2 regions of the Peribacillus sp. NPDC096540 genome follow, and region 2 is predicted to be linked to the other one. Evidence: a T-box and tRNA genes for the amino acid it is inferred to sense, from the RefSeq annotation. Region 2 holds a T-box; the other holds one or more tRNA genes.
What was found. A T-box is a leader RNA that pairs with one kind of tRNA and senses whether it is charged. The one in region 2 lies ahead of pheS (phenylalanine--tRNA ligase subunit alpha), so its partner is inferred to be a tRNA-Phe.
Positions count from the first base shown of each region.

Region 1: it encodes a tRNA-Phe, which carries the amino acid that the T-box ahead of pheS (phenylalanine--tRNA ligase subunit alpha) is inferred to sense. The anticodon was not compared.

Region 1 is NZ_JBNNTG010000012.1:269-6,538, reverse strand. Features, by position in the region: gene menD (2-succinyl-5-enolpyruvyl-6-hydroxy-3-cyclohexene-1-carboxylic-acid synthase) at 1-718, opposite strand, end outside; gene ACQKMR_RS12475 (isochorismate synthase) at 711-2,120, opposite strand; gene ACQKMR_RS12470 (1,4-dihydroxy-2-naphthoate polyprenyltransferase) at 2,419-3,339, shown strand; gene ACQKMR_RS12465 (TraR/DksA C4-type zinc finger protein) at 3,488-4,237, shown strand; tRNA gene ACQKMR_RS12460 (tRNA-Glu) at 4,278-4,349, opposite strand; tRNA gene ACQKMR_RS12455 (tRNA-Ser) at 4,353-4,443, opposite strand; tRNA gene ACQKMR_RS12450 (tRNA-Asn) at 4,445-4,519, opposite strand; tRNA gene ACQKMR_RS12445 (tRNA-Ile) at 4,532-4,608, opposite strand; tRNA gene ACQKMR_RS12440 (tRNA-Gly) at 4,615-4,688, opposite strand; tRNA gene ACQKMR_RS12435 (tRNA-His) at 4,693-4,768, opposite strand; tRNA gene ACQKMR_RS12430 (tRNA-Phe) at 4,786-4,861, opposite strand; tRNA gene ACQKMR_RS12425 (tRNA-Asp) at 4,884-4,959, opposite strand; tRNA gene ACQKMR_RS12420 (tRNA-Met) at 4,966-5,039, opposite strand; tRNA gene ACQKMR_RS12415 (tRNA-Ser) at 5,145-5,237, opposite strand; tRNA gene ACQKMR_RS12410 (tRNA-Ile) at 5,256-5,332, opposite strand; tRNA gene ACQKMR_RS12405 (tRNA-Met) at 5,343-5,419, opposite strand; tRNA gene ACQKMR_RS12400 (tRNA-Ala) at 5,447-5,522, opposite strand; tRNA gene ACQKMR_RS12395 (tRNA-Pro) at 5,540-5,616, opposite strand; tRNA gene ACQKMR_RS12390 (tRNA-Arg) at 5,627-5,703, opposite strand; tRNA gene ACQKMR_RS12385 (tRNA-Leu) at 5,713-5,801, opposite strand; tRNA gene ACQKMR_RS12380 (tRNA-Gly) at 5,814-5,888, opposite strand; tRNA gene ACQKMR_RS12375 (tRNA-Leu) at 5,897-5,978, opposite strand; tRNA gene ACQKMR_RS12370 (tRNA-Lys) at 5,988-6,063, opposite strand; tRNA gene ACQKMR_RS12365 (tRNA-Thr) at 6,083-6,158, opposite strand; tRNA gene ACQKMR_RS12360 (tRNA-Val) at 6,169-6,244, opposite strand; rRNA gene rrf (5S ribosomal RNA) at 6,257-6,270, opposite strand, start outside.
Region 2 is NZ_JBNNTG010000017.1:64,109-70,378, reverse strand. Features, by position in the region: gene zapA (cell division protein ZapA) at 1-109, opposite strand, end outside; gene rnhC (ribonuclease HIII) at 282-1,235, shown strand; gene ACQKMR_RS15600 (alanine-zipper protein) at 1,271-1,714, opposite strand; gene pheT (phenylalanine--tRNA ligase subunit beta) at 1,659-4,073, opposite strand; gene pheS (phenylalanine--tRNA ligase subunit alpha) at 4,101-5,141, opposite strand; T-box leader at 5,201-5,443, opposite strand; gene ACQKMR_RS15585 (TrmH family RNA methyltransferase) at 5,488-6,246, opposite strand.

The DNA.
Region 1 (6,270 bases), on a different contig from region 2:
TTGCTTCCTTCATCTTTGGATGCCGTAATTCTCCACACACGATCATTCCTTGTTTCGCTTGTGACAAAGTAGTTGCCAGTGCCTCTATTTGTGAATCAGACAGTGATAGTGCACCATTTTCAATCATCACAGCCGGTGTCATTTTATTTTGCCTATATTCCTTAGCTTGTTCCAGATTTGGAATAAGTGGTTCACGAAGCGGGAAGTTCAAATGTACTGGTCCAGCTGGCTCAGTTGCCGCTGTTGATACTGCCCTTGCACCGATTGTTCTCGCATATCGCATCATTTCATCGGTACTTTCCGGAAGCGCCATTTCGATAAACCACTTCACTTGCCTTCCGTACAGATGAATTTGATCAATGGCCTGTGGAGCCCCGACATCACGCAACTCATGCGGACGATCAGCGGTCAGCACGATCAGTGGCACCCTTGAATAGTAAGCCTCAATGACAGCTGGGTAGAAGTTAGCAGCAGCTGTACCAGACGTACAAAGAAGTCCAACAGGTTCTTTTAATGCCTTAGCCAAACCAAGGGCAAAAAAAGCAGCCGAACGCTCATCCACATTAATATGAACTTCGATATCAGGATGTTCTACCAGCAGCAAAGCTAGCGGTGTGGATCGTGAACCTGGACTTACCACCACATGCTTCATCTTATTTTGTGCCAGCTCATCGACAAATGAAGCAGCATACGCTGTCAATGCATCTCGGTCATTCATTAAGATTTCCTCCTAAAGCACTTAGCATTGGATTAAATTTAATCCCCGTTTCCTGGAATTCACTTTCAGGTGTCGAATCTTCCACTACGCCGCACCCTGCAAAAAGCGATGCCTCATTATCCTGTAGTAGAGCGGAACGAATCCCAACTGCAAATTCCCCGTTCCCATAGGTATCCACCCAGCCTAATGGTCCCGCATAAAAGCCGCGTTCAAGACCCTCTATTTCTCGAATACGGGCGACAGCTTCTTCTTTCGGAAGCCCGCCCATAGCAGGTGTTGGATGCAGATTTTCTACAAACTCAAAAATCGTGACACCCTCATTGCAAATTCCACGGACCGGTGTATACAGATGCTGAATATGACGGTTTTTCATTAATTTCGGTTCAGTCGGAACGATTACCTTTTCACATACCGCCTCAAACGCATTTGATATCATCGATACGACGTATTGATGCTCTTGTAAATTCTTTTGGTCATGAAGCAGTTCATCACCAAGACAAGCATCCTCTTCTTCAGTTTTCCCCCGTCCCATCGAACCCGCGAGACAGGTAGAAAAGACTTCATTACCCTGCTTCTTTATTAAACGCTCAGGAGTGGCACCTACGAAACAGTCACCGCCCGCTTCCAAACTGAAAATATAGCTTAATGGCTGCTCAGCAATCAATTGCTCGAGTACTTTCTCTGAATCAATGGAACGCTCAAACACAAGGCGCAGCTCCCTTGCCAGAACAATCTTGTCGAGATCTGTTGACTTGATTTCCTCAACAGCCTCTGCAACCGTCTGCTTCCATTCCTTAGGTTTGACTTCCTTCTGCTTAACAAGAGTATTGGCACTCAATTCGGTGCCATTCAAGCTTTCGATAAGGAAAGATTCCCGTTCATTTATCATATCTATGAAGAGTTTTTCTGAATCATCCGGCGAACAAAGTAGGTTTGTCGTTAAGTAAGCTTGCTCCCCCACTAGCGATAGCATAAAGGCAGGTATATAAAACAGATTGTCCCCGAACTGATTCCAAAGGAGTGTACTGTTAGTTTCATAATCAAAAGAAAAGCCCCCAAACAGTACAGGACCAGTTGCTTCTACATCGGTCACTCCTGTTTTGACAGCAGTATTCTGCAGTTTGATCCAGCTCATTTCGACTTCTCTATAACGGTCGGCATTTGATGCCGCTTGGAGTTTCTTAACGTTGCCTAAACCAGTAATGGTTATTTCTTTTGCAGGGTCCTCCCAGAAAAAGCGTTCACCCGCATACCGTTCTCTTCCAGCTTGATAAAATGAAAGGGGATTGTTACAATTTATTTTCTTAATATGACTGAATAGAACTTGACCATTCAAGTCCTTTGCCTTTTGTATAGCTGAAGCCAGTCCCTGAAACTGTTCAGTTTCTTCTGAGATAGCCAAAAAAATCCCCCCAAATGTACATTTTAAAAGCTTTTTAACCTATTTAAAGATACACCTCTCTTCAACCCAATGTCAATAAAACGCCCCTTTATCAAACGATTCATGACTGCTTTTTTCCTTATTATATGATTCTTAGCGAATGAAGTAGAATATCCTTGATATTGGAAGTGATCGCATATGAAATACGATTGACACTCCCTGCCACTTTTCCTACACTAAATAGGATAACCTTTTGTGAACGATTTCAATATTTGATATAATTTCAAGAGAACTAATAATGATTTTGAGGAGAGAAATAATGCAAACAGAATACGACGACCTTCCCCTTAAACGAACCTGGAAAATTTGGTGGGAGTTAATTCGTCCACATACACTTACCGCAGCTTTTGTTCCAGTCCTACTAGGAACAGTGATTGCACTTTTAGAAGATGGCGTAAATTGGCTACTATTTGCAGCCATGATGCTTGCAAGTATCCTGATCCAAGCTGCAACGAACTTATTTAATGAATACTATGATTTCAAGAGAGGATTGGATACGGAAGAATCTGTTGGCATCGGTGGTGGCATTGTCCGTCATGGCATGACTCCAAAGCTCATCATGACTTTAGCTCTTAGTATGTATGGCATCGCACTGATACTTGGAATCTATATCTGTGCAGCATCATCTTGGTGGCTTGCTGCGGTAGGCCTGGTCTGTATGCTTGTCGGCTACCTTTACACTGGCGGTCCACTGCCTATTTCATACACACCATTTGGAGAACTTTTTTCTGGATTGTTTATGGGCTTTTTGATAATCTTGATTGCCTATTTCATTCAAACTGGTTTTGTTTCTACCACAGCTATCTTAATTGCTATACCAAGCGGAATTTTAGTCGGGTTAATAAATTTATCCAATAACCTCCGTGATCATGACGGAGATAAGGCACACGGCCGTAAAACGATGCCTGTAGTAATGGGCAGAAAAAATGCCTTAACATTTATGGCGATTATGTTTGCCTTCTCTTACCTATGGCTAGTAGGATTAGTCCTAGCTGGAAGCGTTACAGCATGGATTTTGCTTGCCTTCCTAAGCATTCCGAAAGCCTTGGCAGCAATCAAAGGCTTCGTCGGTAAAACGTCACCTATTACGATGGTACCTGCGATGAAAGCCACGGCCCAAACGAACACCTTCTTCGGCCTGCTTATGGCCATTGGATTATTCATCAGCTATCTTATTTAATCTCCAAGGACTGAGTCGATTTTGACTTAGTCCTTTTTTCTGCTTCTTATTCAATTTGTTTCCCTCCCCTCCGATTCGGGTAAAAGATAAGACAACCATCCAACCATTACTCAAATGAGATATAGACTTTCGAAGGAGTGAAATAAACATGGTAACCAAACAACAAACGCAACATTTAAAAAAAGAACTACTTATAGAAAAAAAAGAACTTAATAATAGGCTCAGAAATGATGAACAATCACTTCTAAATAAAAGTCAGACAGAATCTGTAGGGGAATTATCCTCCTATGACAATCATCCCGCAGACCTAGGAACCGAATTATTCGAAATGGAAAGAAACCAGGCACTAGATGAGCATGCACAATCTGAAATGGAAAAAGTCGAGGAAGCATTGAATGCGATAGAAGGAGGCTCCTATGGCCATTGTAAAACCTGTGATACAGAAATCCCTTTTGAACGGCTAGAAGCTGTACCTACCACTCTCTACTGTGTCGAGCACGCTCCAGAACGACCGACTACACAAGATCGACCAGTTGAAGAAGATGTACTGATTCCATCAAAGGGAGATAATTTTGAAAACCGTCATGGAAGTGAAATAGTAGATAAAGAAGATAGCTTTGGCGAAGTAGCCAAATTTGGTACATCTGAAACACCTGCGGATTACACGGGCGATCATGACAGCTATAATAATCTTTATAAAACAGAAGATGAAACCGATGGATTCCCTGAAGACTATGAAGGATTTGTAGCAAATGATATCGAAGGAAAAAATATAAGGGGTATCATGAATAAAAGGCAAAAAGAATATGAAGATACATTAGATGAAGAAAATGCTGAATCTCAGCTTGGAGACATTCCTTATAAACAGAAAGATAGTTATACCAATGAAGAGAAATAAATAAAAAAAAGAAGCATACAGGATGTATGCTTCTTTTTTATGACCCGTACGGGATTCGAACCCGTGTTACCGCCGTGAAAGGGCGGTGTCTTAACCGCTTGACCAACGGGCCAAATGGCGGAGAAGGAGGGATTTGAACCCTCGCGCCGCTCACGCGACCTACACCCTTAGCAGGGGCGCCTCTTCAGCCTCTTGAGTACTTCCCCATGGCTCCGCAGGTAGGACTCGAACCTACGACCGTTCGGTTAACAGCCGAATGCTCTACCACTGAGCTACTGCGGAACAATATGAATATGGTGGGCCTAAATGGACTCGAACCATCGACCTCACGCTTATCAGGCGTGCGCTCTAACCAGCTGAGCTATAGGCCCATAAATTGGAGCGGGTGAAGGGAATCGAACCCTCATCATCAGCTTGGAAGGCTGAGGTTTTACCACTAAACTACACCCGCGAAATGGGGCGACTGATGGGAATCGAACCCACGAATGCCTGAACCACAATCAGGTGCGTTAACCACTTCGCCACAATCGCCGTAATTTTTGAAATAATGGTGGCTCAGGACGGAATCGAACCGCCGACACAAGGATTTTCAGTCCTTTGCTCTACCGACTGAGCTACTGAGCCACATAAGTATTTAATTTTAAAATGGCGGTCCCGACGGGAATCGAACCCGCGATCTCCTGCGTGACAGGCAGGCATGTTAACCGCTACACCACGGGACCTAATAATTGCGGGGACAGGATTTGAACCTGCGACCTTCGGGTTATGAGCCCGACGAGCTACCGGACTGCTCCACCCCGCGACGGTAATAATAAAACGATTTTGCATCAAGTTTTCGTGTATATTGTTTTTTCCGCTTCCTCTATGTAAAGGTTGTTTAAAAACAACTTGCTGCTTTTAAAAGAAATGGAGGAGGTAGAGGGATTCGAACCCCCGCGGGATTTGACTCCCCTGTCGGTTTTCAAGACCGATCCCTTCAGCCGAACTTGGGTATACCTCCGTGGCTAAAAAAATTACATGGTGGACCTTGTAGGACTCGAACCTACGACCGGACGGTTATGAGCCGTCTGCTCTAACCAGCTGAGCTAAAGGTCCTTATATTTATTGGTAGCGGCGGAGGGGATCGAACCCCCGACCTCACGGGTATGAACCGTACGCTCTAGCCAGCTGAGCTACACCGCCAATATAATATAAGTTTTTGATGAAAAATGGTGGAGCCTAGCGGGATCGAACCGCTGACCTCCTGCGTGCAAGGCAGGCGCTCTCCCAGCTGAGCTAAGGCCCCATTCATTAGTAATCACGTGGTCGGGAAGACAGGATTCGAACCTGCGACCCCTTGGTCCCAAACCAAGTGCTCTACCAAGCTGAGCTACTTCCCGCAAAAAAACATGGTGCGCCCGGCGGGAGTCGAACCTACAACCTTCTGATTCGTAGTCAGATGCTCTATCCAATTGAGCTACGGGCGCATATTAAGATGGTGCCGAGGACCGGAATCGAACCGGTACGGTAGTCACCTACCGCAGGATTTTAAGTCCTGTGCGTCTGCCAGTTCCGCCACCCCGGCACATACGAAAAGTGGAGCGGAAGACGGGATTCGAACCCGCGACCCCAACCTTGGCAAGGTTGTATTCTACCACTGAACTACTTCCGCATGAAAGATGCGGGTGAAGGGACTTGAACCCCCACGCCTTGCGGCGCCAGATCCTAAGTCTGGTGCGTCTGCCAATTCCGCCACACCCGCATAATATAATGGTGAGCCATGAAGGATTCGAACCTTCGACCCTCTGATTAAAAGTCAGATGCTCTACCAACTGAGCTAATGGCTCGTACGTTTAATTTAAAAGATGGTGCCGGCAAGAGGACTTGAACCCCCAACCTACTGATTACAAGTCAGTTGCTCTACCAGTTGAGCTACACCGGCAGGTGTAAAATGGTGGAGGATGACGGGATCGAACCGCCGACCCTCTGCTTGTAAGGCAGATGCTCTCCCAGCTGAGCTAATCCTCCATATGTGTAACTGCTTGGCGGCGTCC
Region 2 (6,270 bases):
CAACCATCGAAGCAACCTGGCGCATATGGCTCGCGCTTTCTGTACCGACGATTGTATATGGTTGTCCGTATATATCAACTGTTGTTTTATTTCGTTTATCGTCTGACAAAATGATGCCCCCAATCTAAACAATCCTAATTCTATCATATCATGAAGTTTTTCGTCATGAAAGAGAGTACAGCGTCATTTCTTGCATAAAATTGCAATAATTTGTCAAACGAAATCGACCTTAGGTTGAGGACGCACTAAAAAAATAAAATTGAGTTAGGAGTTTACTAATCATGTCTCATGTTGTTTTACTTATCAGTCCTTCACAAATAACGGAAATGAAATCTCATTATTCCTCTTCCTTAGCCGCAAAACTGCCACCAGGAAGTATCTTTTTAGCTAAGCCACCCCTATGTACGGTGACCGCCTATAAATCCGGAAAGGTCCTTTTTCAAGGAAAGAATGCTGAAACAGAAGCGGAAAAGTGGCAGAAAGGTGCTGCTGCTCCAAAGAAAAAAGCATCCTCTTCCGCATCAGTCAATGTCCATCGTTATTCACCGCCTGCCCATATTGGCACCATGTCTGTGATTGGTTCGGATGAAGTCGGAACAGGAGACTATTTCGGACCCATGACCGTCGTTGCTGTCTATGCAAAAAAAGAACAGCTGCCTCTATTGAAAGAACTGGGTGTCCAGGATTCTAAAAATCTGAAAGACCCACAGATTATCGAAATTGCCAAACAGATTAAAGATGTAGTGCCATTCAGTCTGCTTACTTGTGATAATCCGAAATATAATACACTTCAAGCAAAGGGGATGTCACAAGGAAAAATGAAGGCCATCCTTCATAACCAGGCCATAAAGAATCTCATGCAAAAAATCGAGCCAGAACAAGCAGAAGCCGTCCTAATCGACCAATTCGCTCAACCTGATGTATTTTTCAACTACTTGAAAGGCCAAGAACTATTTCAGGCAAACGCCACCTATTTGTGCACCAAAGCGGAAGGCATTCACCTTGGGGTAGCTGCCGCTTCCATCCTGGCACGCTATGCATTCGTAAAACGCTTTGATTTACTGAGTGAAAAAGCCGGTTTCAAAATCCCTAAAGGTGCCGGCTTTGCTGTCGATGAAGCGGCTGCACGATTGATTCACGAAAAAGGAATCGACTCTTTAAATGAATTTACGAAAACCCACTTTGCCAATACAGAAAAAGCGAAGCGACTATATCAACAGAAATATCATAAATAAGGAAAGCGGCTGTTCTTTATGTTATGGAATGATGGCTAGGCCAACTCTCGTATTTTTCTTTGCTTTACTCGTGAATTCGCTCCGTTTACTCGTGAATTCACCCTGTTTACTCGTGAGTTCGCTCTGTTTACTCGTGAATTCGCTCTGTTTACTCGTGAATTCGCTCTGTTTACTCGTGAATTCGCTCTGTTTACTCGTGAATTCGCCCTGTTTACTCGTGAATTCGCTCTGTTTACTCGTGAATTCACCCTGTTTACTCGTGAATTCGCTCTGTTTACTCGTGAATTCACCCTGTTTACTCGTGAGTTCGCCCTGTTTACTCGTGAATTCGCTCTGTTTACTCGTGAGTTCACCCTGTTTACTCGTGAGTTCTGATTATAAAAAGACAGCTTCCCAAAATTCAGGAGGCTGTCTTTTTTTAAATTATCCTCGTAGTTCTGCGCCAGCTTTTTCTTTAACGGCCGCAAGTACTTTATCATGTGCTTTTGTAATATCCTCGTCCGTTAATGTGCGTTCCGGATCGAAGTATTTCAGTGAGTATGCGATGGATTTCTTACCTTGCTCCATTCTTTCGCCTTCATATAAATCGAAGATGCCTACTTCTTTCAGCAGCTTTCCACCGGCTTCTATAATAATGCTTTGAATGTCCCCAGCTTTTGTTGCTTTATCAACAACAAGCGCGATATCGCGTGTGGTCGATGGGTAGCGCGGAATGGTTTCATAGGCAATCGGCGCCACTTCCGCTTCAGCTAATGCTTTTAAGGATAGTTCAAAAATGTACGTTTCTTTAATATCCAAGTCTTTTTGAACAGTTGGGTGCACCTGTCCGATGAAGCCAATCACTTCACCATTCAACAGTACCTCTGCAGTCCGTCCTGGATGCATATCATTAATTTCCGCTTGGCGATAACTGATTTGACCAGCTAATCCTAGTGTATCGAATAACGCTTCAATCACGCCTTTTGCTACATAGAAATCCACTGGTTTCTTTTCGTCTTGCCATAAGTGGGATTCCCATAGGCCTGTGATAGCTCCAGCAATATGTTCTTTCTCTTCAGGAAGCTCTTGTCCGTCCTGCTTAAAGAATACCGAACCGATTTCATATAAGGCAAGTGAATCAAGTTGGCGAGCATTATTGTATTTCACGACTTCTAATAATTGTGGCACGATACTCAAGCGCAGTTGGCTCCGTTCCTCACTCATTGGCATTGCCAAACGAATGGATTCACGAGTTTCCAACGCGAATTGGGCCGCTTTTTCCTGGCTCGTCAGTGAATAGGTTATCGCTTGGTAAAGGCCTGCTCCTTCAAGGGTACGACGAGCTTTCCGACGTTTGATCTGATAGTCTGTCAATTGACCTGGAGTTGCCGAACCGATTGGCAACGTTGCGGGAATGTTGTCATACCCATATAAACGTGCCGCTTCTTCAACTAAATCTGCTTCAATCGTAATATCACCTCGGCGGGTCGGCACTGTGATTGTGAACGTTTCATTGTCAAGCTCTACTCCAAATTGCAGACGTTTGAAGATCGACTGTACTTCAGATACCGTCATGCTCGTACCAAGAAGTTTGTTGATTTTTTCAAGTGTGATACTTATAACAGCAGGTTCCATTGTTAATTCGTCAACTTCTGCTGTTCCTTGAAGAACTGTTCCGCCTGCATACTGTGCAATTAATTGCGCCGCACGCTCTCCAGCTTCACGTACGCGGGCTGGATCGACTCCTTTTTCAAAACGAGCACTTGCTTCACTGCGTAAACCGTGGTCTTTAGAAGCTTTACGAACAACCGTCCCAGCAAAATATGCACTTTCAATAATAATATTCGTTGTATCATTTTTCACTTCGGAATTAGCTCCGCCCATCACACCAGCAATCGCAACCGGCTCGTTGCCATTAGTTATTACTAAATGTTCAGGTGTCAAAGTACGTTCCGCTTCATCCAATGTGACGACTTTTTCTGTACCCTTCGCTCTGCGAATGACAATTTCTTTTGAACCAAAACGATCATAATCAAATGCATGTAGTGGTTGACCGTATTCAAGCAAAATGTAGTTCGTAATATCAACTACGTTATTATGCGGACGAATACCTGCAGACATAAGACGAGTCTGCATCCAAAGCGGTGACGGACCGACTTTTACATCTCTGATGATTTTAGCGATGTATAATGGGTTATCTTCTTTCGCTTCCACTTTGACACTAATATAGTCTGATGCTTTTTCAGTTGCTTCTTCTTTCTCGATAACCGGCCATTTTACTTCCCGACCAAGAATAGCCCCTACTTCGTAGGCAACACCAAGCATGCTCAAAGCGTCAGAGCGATTTGGAGTTAAGCCAAGCTCTAGTACTTCATCACTTAAACCAAGCTCTTCTAATGCATCTTTGCCTACTTCTACATCATTTGGAAACACGAAGATTCCTGTTGCATAGTCTTTAGACACAAGCTTGGATTCAAAACCCAATTCTTGAAGCGAACAAATCATACCGTGCGATTCTTCTCCTCGGAGCTTTGCTTTCTTAATTTTGAAGTTGCCCGGAAGCACAGCACCGACAGTAGCCACCGCGACTTTTTGACCTTTATCGACATTCGGTGCACCACAGATGATTTGAACGGGATTTTCTGCCCCGATATCGACTAGACATTTATTCAATTTATCGGCATTTGGATGCTGTTCACGTTCAAGTACATGTCCGATAACAACTCCTTTAAGCCCTTCACTTTTCTTTTCTACCCCTTCAACCTCAATACCGCTTTTCGTGATTTTGTCAGCAAGCGCTGTTGCATTGATGCCGGAAAGGTCTACATAATCTTGTAACCATTTATATGACACAAACATGGTAGGTCCTCCTTTTTAAAATAAAATTTATGCTTCGTGATGATGGAATTGTTTTAAGAAACGAACATCATTTGTATAGAAGTGGCGGATATCATCTACGCCGTATTTCAACATTGCGATCCGTTCCACACCGATTCCAAAAGCGAATCCCGAGTATTTTTTCGAATCGAATCCAGCCATTTCAAGTACGTTCGGGTGGACAATCCCGCCGCCCAGCACTTCAATCCAGCCTGTTTGTTTACAGACGCTACAGCCTTTTCCACCGCAGATTTTACAAGAAATATCAACTTCAACAGATGGTTCTGTAAATGGGAAGAAACTTGGACGAAGACGGATTTCACGGTCTTGACCAAATACTTTTTTCGCAAACACGTCAAGCGTGCCTTTCAGGTCGCTCATGCTGATGTTTTCATCGATGACCAAGCCTTCAATTTGTTGGAATTGATGGGAGTGTGTCGCGTCATCATTATCACGGCGATATACTTTACCAGGGCAAATAATTTTAACAGGGCCTTGGCCTTTGTGTTTTTCCATCGTTCTAGCTTGTACCGGTGAAGTGTGCGTACGCATTAGGATTTCATCTGTGATGTAGAAAGAGTCCTGCATATCACGTGCCGGATGGCTTTTCGGCAGGTTCAATGCCTCAAAATTGTAGTAGTCGCTTTCGACTTCTGGACCTTCTGCGACTGTGTAACCCATACCGATGAATAAATCTTCAATTTCTTCCACAACACGTGTTAATGGGTGAAGATTCCCCTTGTTAACCGGACGTCCTGGAAGTGTAACGTCAATGGTTTCTGTTGCTAGCTTTGCATTGACAGCAGCAGTTTCAAGAGCTTTTTGTTTCTCCTCAATTTTTGAAGCGATTGCTTCACGAACATCATTAGCAAGTGCACCGATTTTCGGCCGTTCCTCCGCTGACAATTTACCCATGCCACGCAATACCTCAGTGATAGGCCCTTTTTTCCCTAAATAAGAAACACGGACTTCATTCAGTTCCTTTAGTTCGGAAGCTGCGGCAACTTTTTGCAACGCTTCTTCCTGCAGTTCTAGTAAACGTTCCTGCATCATGTCTTCCTCCTTTATTTTCCTTTTTTAAAAATAAACACAAAAAAACCCCAATCCCAGAAAGGGACGAGGTTTATGTATCGCGGTACCACCCTTATTAGTGCATAAGTAAAAAAACTTCGCACTCACTTCATAAAAATAACGGCTCTTCACCGGAACATTTTTCGGACTCTTTGTCGTCTTCCCAATGCCAACTCGAAAGGTGAATTCCCTTAAGCAGCGCCATAAAAATGCTTTCAGTCACGGCATTTTTTCCCTGGTTATGGATATCTTAAGTTACTACTCTTTGTCATCGTTGTTTTCATTATAAAATTCTGTTTTATTATATTATAATTCGACTGCCGTTTCAAATTGATTTTCGTAAATGGTACATTAAAATCCCAGCAGCAATCCCTACATTCAGTGATTCACTTTTCCCGTAGATAGGAATATAGAGGTTTTTCGTAGTTTTCTCTAGCAAGCCCTTTGCTACTCCCTGTCCTTCATTACCGACAAGCAAGGCAAATCGAGAGGACTTTTCCACTTCTTCAAATGGCGAGGCTCCTTCAAGTGCTGTGCCGTAAACCGGTGTGCCATTTTGCTTCAGTTCATCGATGATTTCAGAAAGGTTTCCTTTGATGACAGGCATATGAAACAGACTTCCTTGCGTCGAACGGACCACTTTCGGGTTATACAGATCTGCACAACCTTCGCCCAGAATGACCGCATCAATTCCAGCCGCATCTGCCGTCCGAATCATCGTTCCGATATTTCCTGGATCCTGTACCGCATCAATCAACAGTAGTTTATCCGGATTAATGGACGCCATACTAATTAATTTCTGCTCACATACCGCTGCAATTCCCTGCGGGGTCTCTGTATCACAAATCGCTTTCATAATTTCATTTTTAACATAAATGACTTCTGTGCCTTCTAGTGTAAAATTAGCAGGCATTTCTGTTTCTTCATTAACAATCACTTCAATGACGATTTCTTCTTTTAACGCTTCTTCAACGAGGTGAAAGCCCTCGACTAAATATTTCCCTGTTTTGTCGCGCTCTTTCTTCGTCAATAGCTTTTTCCATTGCTTCACTTGCGGGTTTTTTACGGATTCAATATATTTCAAGGTTAAACGCTCCTTTAACTTCAC